DNA from 2 places in the Dasania marina DSM 21967 genome. Region 2 is predicted to be linked to the other one. Evidence: predicted binding sites of a transcription regulator. Region 2 holds the regulator's gene; the other holds the start of a gene.
The links. Region 2 encodes FliA, which starts transcription of late flagellar genes. Its sites were predicted from a motif close to TAAAGTTATNNNNNNNNCGGCCGATANCC; they were not measured.
Positions count from the first base shown of each region.

Region 1: a site for FliA is predicted at 1,419-1,447, ahead of B067_RS19965 (DUF5610 domain-containing protein). Genes of this name have one in related genera too.

Region 1 covers NZ_KB891577.1:7,521-10,939, reverse strand. Annotated here, with positions in the region: gene B067_RS0108095 (primosomal protein N') at 1-647, shown strand, start outside; gene B067_RS19965 (DUF5610 domain-containing protein) at 726-1,349, opposite strand; gene argS (arginine--tRNA ligase) at 1,586-3,268, shown strand; gene B067_RS0108080 (SPOR domain-containing protein) at 3,298-3,419, shown strand, end outside.
Region 2 covers NZ_KB891585.1:576,738-580,156, forward strand. Annotated here, with positions in the region: gene B067_RS0112280 (protein phosphatase CheZ) at 1-793, opposite strand, end outside; gene cheY (chemotaxis response regulator CheY) at 831-1,214, opposite strand; gene B067_RS0112290 (RNA polymerase sigma factor FliA) at 1,384-2,103, opposite strand; gene B067_RS0112295 (MinD/ParA family protein) at 2,144-2,968, opposite strand; gene flhF (flagellar biosynthesis GTPase FlhF) at 3,088-3,419, opposite strand, start outside.

The DNA.
Region 1 (3,419 bases), on a different contig from region 2:
CCATGCAAGACATGGTCGATGAGGTACACAAAGGCCAACCCTGCATCTTAGTCGGCACCCAAATGCTGGCCAAAGGCCACCACTTCCCCGATGTTACCTTGGTGGTGATACTGGATGCCGACGGCGGTTTATTTAGCGCCGACTTTCGCGGCCCCGAAAAAACGGGTCAACTGCTAATACAAGTGGCAGGGCGCGCAGGCCGTGAAACAAAACCCGGGCAAGTCATGGTGCAAACCCTACAACCCGAGCACCCTTTTCTACTCAGTTTGGTTAACAACAACTACCAACTATTTGCCCAACAATTACTGCGCGAACGCGCGGTGCTAGGCCTCCCCCCCTTTGGCCACCTAGCCATCATCCGCGCCGACCACAGCAGCCTAGCCGAAGCCGAACAACTGCTACAGGCCCTGCGCCAACACAGCGAACTACACCAACACCCTCAACAACCACAAGCCCAATGCCTGGGGCCATTACCCGCCCCCATGACAAAAAAAGCCGGACGCTTTCGCGCCCAGCTTATTCTACAAGCGGAAACCCGCTCCCTATTACATCAACGGCTACAACATATCGTCGCCATAGCCGAGAAACATCCCTTAGCTAAAAAAGTACGTTGGTCGGTGGATGTGGATCCGGCGGATATGTATTAGAAGGCCTTCGGCCAGCTTCAAGCCGCAAGCCGCAAGTGGCAAGTGGCAAGTCATTTCTTGCCGCTTATAGCTTGAAGCTTACAACTGACTTTGCTGCCCAGCAGCAAAGTCTTTCAAACCCTGCTGCACCAACTCATAGGTCTTATCAATATTGCTAGCGATGTCGCCCTCTAGCACGCCTAAGCCTCCCAGTATATCTCTGGCTTCTTTAAAGCCTTGGTCTATGCCGCCGCCTATCACTTCTAAAAACTTATCTACCTGTTCTTGCAGACTTAGGTCCTGATTGCGCTCTTGCGATTGAAAGGCAGAGAAGAAGGCGGTGCTTTGGCTTACTATGCGCTCGGCGGTGGCTTCGGGCGATACATCTAAGCCAGACTCGTAGGCCTCTTCTATGGCGTTAGTGCCTAGGATTGGGTCTACATATTCTTTTAAAGCTTCCAGCACTGTCTTAAACAACAGCGCCATGGGCTGATCTTTGGCGCCTACACTCACGCTCAGTTGTGATTCAATAATGGCTTGGTTGAGGCTGGCTTTGGGGTCATCCAGCTCACCCGAGTCTATTTTTTTCGCCAAACCCGGCGGCATGCCATGGGGGTGCGGCTTGCTGCGGGCTTCGCTAGCACGCTCGCTGGCCTGCTCGGGCAGAGCGGGCTTTTGCAAGCCCCGCGAGGAATAACTATCGGTAACATTGGGTGGGGCCATGACAAACTCCTTGTTAAAATAACACTGAATCAATTAGCTAATTGAGGCACAAGCTAGCCCCTCGAAGCAGTATAGCGGCCGATAGGGCAAAATCTTCTAGACCGATTACGCATAAACCCTCATCAATTAAGGCCAAAGATAGCAGCACCTACCCCTGAGTGGGTAGCACCCGGCCTCATAAACAGGGATAATACGCGGCTATTTTATTAACACCGATACTGTGAAGCGATTACCCTATGAAAGACCATGTAGCCGAGCTAATTACCGCTGCCCTCAACACGCTAGTTGCCAATGGCAACCTACCTGAAACTATTCAGCCCCGCGTGACGGTCGATCGCACTCGCGACAAAAGCCATGGTGACTTCGCCAGTAATATCGCCATGACCCTAGCCAAAGCCGCCGGTAAAGCGCCCCGCGATGTGGCCCAGTTAATTATCGATGCCCTACCACCCTCAGCCCAACTCAATAAAGCTGAGATTGCTGGCCCCGGCTTTATCAACTTCTTTATGGACGATGCCGCCACCTCCGCCATTATCAACAGCGTGTTAACAGCTGGTGATAGCTTTGGTCGCAACAGCAGCGGCGCCGGCAAAAAAGTACAGGTGGAGTATGTCTCCGCCAACCCCACCGGCCCGTTGCATGTAGGCCACGGCCGTGGTGCCGCCGTAGGCGACAGCATCTGCCGCTTATTAGCTGCCAACGGCTGGGATGTAACCAGCGAGTTTTACTACAACGATGCCGGCGCACAAATCAACAACTTAGGCCTATCTACCCAAGCACGCTGTAAAGGCCTAGGCCCAGACGATGCAAGTTGGCCCGCCGAAGGCTATCGCGGTAGCTATATTACCGAGCTAGCCGAAAGCTATATGAAGGGCGACACCATACACGCCGAAGATAAGCATGTAACCGGCAAGGCCGATGTAGACGACTTAGACGCTATACGCGACTTCGCCGTCGCCTACTTACGTCGCGAGCAAGATCACGACCTGAAAGCCTTTGGTGTCGATTTTGATGTGTACTTTTTAGAGTCGTCACTCTACAGCGAAGGCGATGTCGAAAAGACAGTACAACAGCTGATCGCCAGCGGCCACACCTACGAAAAAGACGGCGCCCTGTGGTTAAAAACTACCGATTTTGGTGACGATAAAGATCGCGTCATGCGCAAATCCGAAGGCGGCTACACCTACTTCGTACCCGACGTCGCCTACCATATGAATAAATGGCAGCGCGGCTTTGAGCGCGTAGTTAACGAACAAGGTGCCGACCATCACAGCACTATTACCCGCGTGCGCGCAGGCCTACAAGCGCTAAACCAAGGCATACCTAAAGCCTGGCCAGAATACGTGCTACACCAAATGGTGATGGTGATGCGCGGCGGCGAAGAGGTTAAAATTTCTAAGCGCGCCGGTAGCTACGTCACCCTACAAGACCTAGTCGAAGAAGTGGGCCGCGATGCCACCCGTTACTTTTTAGTAGCGCGGGCCACCACCTCGCAGCTCACCTTTGATATAGACCTGGCCATTTCACAAAGTAATGACAACCCGGTGTATTACATACAATACGCCCACGCCCGCGTCTGCAGCATGCTGCGCAAACTAGACGATCACGGCTGGACTTGGTCAGCACAGCAGCAAGCTAATTTCGAGCTACTCAGCGCAGATGCCGAAAAAGGCTTAATGAACAAACTAGCCGCCTATCCCGATCTCATTACTCGTGCTGGCAGCAATACCGAACCCCATATAGTCGCCAACTACCTGCAAGAACTAGCCGGTGAATTCCACAGCTATTACAACAGCCATAAAATGTTGATAGAGGATGAAAACTTACGCAACGCGCGTCTCAGCTTAAGTGCAGCAGTAAGACAGGTGCTAAAAAATGGCTTAGACTTGCTAGGTGTTTCCGCACCTGAATCTATGTAACGCACAATCAATAGTAGTAATAAGAAAATATGACTCACGACTTTGCCAAAAAAGCTAAAGGCAACAGCAAAAAACGCAACACCAGCCGCAGCAGCGCCCCTAAAAGCCAGGTGCCTGGCTGGGTGTGGCTATTCACAGGTATAGTCACCGG
Region 2 (3,419 bases):
GGTCATCAACATCATCTTGCCCCGACACCACATCATCACGCGTATCTGCATGAATTTGTGGCCCTTCGGCACCAGAGTCTAAGCCTTGTTTTTTTTTGTTGGGCTTAGCGGCAGGGTCTTTAACTATGCCGGTTAACTCTTCGATTTGACCTGCTACACGCATTAATTCAACTAAGCGATCTTCAACATCTTGTACCAGCGCTATCACCTTGGTGATGACCTGGCCGGTTAAATCTTGAAAATCCTGCGCCAATAAAATTTCATTGAACTTTTGGCCGAGTAAGGCATTGCCATCGATAGACTGCACTAAAAAGCCGTCTATACGTTCGGACAATAACTTAAACTCATCCACATCCATTTCGCGGCGCAATAAGCGCCCCCAGTCGGCTTGCAGCTGTTTGGCCGCTACACCTTGGGCTGTGGCGATGGGTATGCCTTCTTCAACCATGTCCATGGTCTTATCGGCAGAAGTTTGAGTAAGATTAATAACATAATCTAAACGATCTTTGGCGTTGGCCATTTGCGACTCATTATTCGCCGCATCACCGCCCGCTTTGCCGGGGTCAAGGTCAAAGTTGACTATCGCATCGTGTAAACCACGGGTTAGTTTACCCACCTCTTTGTAGAGGGTGTTATCACGCAACTCATTGAGATCTTGGATGACGTTATTGGCAGCAACATAATCGCGCTCTTCCAAGCTACTCATGAGAATGCCGGCTCGCTCTTTCAGCGACTCCCATACATCATCACTAGTGCCGGCCTTAGCCTGAGCAGAGTTATTGTTATCGTCCATGTAAAGCTATGCCTATCCCGAAGGGATCTGAGGGTGACTAACCGACGCGTTCAAAAATCTTTTCGATTTTTTCTTTTAGCACCGCTGCGGTAAAAGGCTTCACAACATAACCATTCACGCCGGCCTGTGCGGCCTCGACGATTTGGTCACGCTTAGCCTCTGCTGTCACCATCAAAATAGGCATGTCTTTTAAACGTGCATCTGCACGCACGGCCTTGAGTAGTTCTATACCGGTCATGCCAGGCATGTTCCAGTCAGTAACTAAAAAGTCAAAACTGCCATTTTGTAACATGGGCAAGGCTGTCTGACCATCATCAGCTTCTGATGTATTGGTAAAGCCCAGATCACGCAACAAGTTTTTAATGATACGCCTCATTGTTGAAAAATCGTCAACAACCAGAATCTTCATATCTTTATTCAAAGCCACCTCCAAACATATCATTACCCGCTTTGCGTTCGGTAAAATTATAATGTATCCAGTCTAGCCCCTGATTAGGGCGTAGCCAGTTTTTCTAACAAAAACAACGAATTAATCCTATTAAACCACAATACGTCAAGCTATGTATTAGCAACTGCCGTGGTTTGTTGCCTTAATAGGTATCTCGCTGCCAAGCCGACATACGGGTACGTAAACGCATCGCAGCCTGGCTGTGTATTTGGCTGACTCTGGACTCACTAACGCCCAGCACCAAACCAATTTCTTTGAGATTAAGTTCTTCATCGTAATACAATGACAGCACCATACGCTCACGCTCAGGTAACTGCGCTATACATGCCGCTAGACTTTCCCTTAGCGCTTGGCTTTCTATGCCATCTAGTGGATTTTCTGCATCACTAGGCAACTGCTCCTCGGGTTTGTCGTCACCGCTAACCAGCTCATCATAACTAAATAATTTGCTGGATGCAGAGTCTCTTGTAATTTTATAGTAATTTTCTAGGGGAATATTAAGCTCGTCGGCTACTTCTTGATCACTGGCATCTCTACCTGTGCGGTTTTCAACCGCTCGCATACCCTCGGATACCATCCTGGCATTACGATGCACTGAGCGCGGCGCCCAATCACCACGTCTAACATCATCTATCATTGAGCCACGTATACGTATGCCGGCGTAGGTTTCAAAGCTAGCACCTTTAGTGGTGTCGTAATTACGCGAGGCTTCCAGCAGGCCGACTAAACCCGCCTGAATTAAATCGTCTACCTGCACACTGGCGGGCATGCGGGCGAGCATATGGTGGGCAATACGTTTCACCAGCGGCGCGTGTCTCTCTACCACTTCATCTTGCGAAATACTTTCAACGTCGCTATACATCGATAATCTACTCGCTACAACCATTGGTTATTTCTCACCGCTACGATTCTGCCGAACCGTGTACTAGGCGCTCTACAAAAAACTCTAGGTGGCCGCGAGGGGTTGATGGCAAGGGCCATAAATCCACTTTTTCGGCCAACTGTTTAAACGCTATACCGGCTTTACTGCGAGGGGCAATATCCACTACCGCCCGCTGCCTTTGTACCGCTTTACGCACGGTTTCATCAAAGGGAATCTGACCTACATATTGCAGCGATACATCTAAAAAGCGTTCGGCCACGTGGGTAAGCTTATTAAATAAATTACGGCCCTCTTGGGCGGTGCGCGTCATATTGGCAACCACTCTAAAACGATCCACGCCATACTCACGATTTAGTAATTTAATCAGTGCGTAGGCATCGGTAATGGATGAAGGCTCGTCACAAACCACTACCAGTATTTCTTGTGAGGCGCGTACGAAGCTCACTACCGAATCAGAAATGCCGGCGGCGGTATCTATCACTAACACATCTATTTGGTGGCTAATTTCACTAAAGGCATGAATTAAGCCGGCATGTTCCATAGTGCCCAACATGGTCATTTTTTGGGTGCCGGAAGAAGCGGGAATAATACGTATACCACCCGGGCCAGTGAGCATTATATCGATTAAGGAACACTCCCCCGCCAACACATCTTCTAAGTTGCGCTTGGGGGTTAAACCCAATAGCACATCGATGTTGGCCAAACCCAAATCAGCATCCAATAGCGCAACGCGGCGCCCCATATTCGCCAAACTGACACTGAGGTTTATAGAGACATTGGATTTACCCACCCCGCCTTTACCCCCGGTTACTGCAATCACTTGTACTGGATGCGAACTACTCATGCTAGCGCTGACTCCTCGCTGCTATTATTTGAATGGCAATATTGCTTGGCATTCTACACTAACTATTCTGAATACCTAGCGATACACCGGGTATCACTAGGCTATTACGCTTATTCGGTTTAACTGATTAAGGCCTGTAACTCGACACTCATATCATCATCATCAACCTGCTGGTCTTTGGCCAACGCTATAGCCTCCCTAACAATAGTAGTCGACTCGGCAATGGCAATATCCTCGGGGATATTTTGGCCGTGGGTGCTATAGGCTACCGGTAGATTTTTTTCTACCGCCAAGCTAATACACTCCCCTAAGCTGGCGGTTTCATCCAGCTTGGTCAATATGCAGGCGGTTAAATTATCGGTTTTGTAATGATGATAAGCCGCTCGCAATACCTGCGGCTGACTGGTGGTAGGCAGCACCAGTATGGTTTTAACTTTAGCAGCCAATTCAT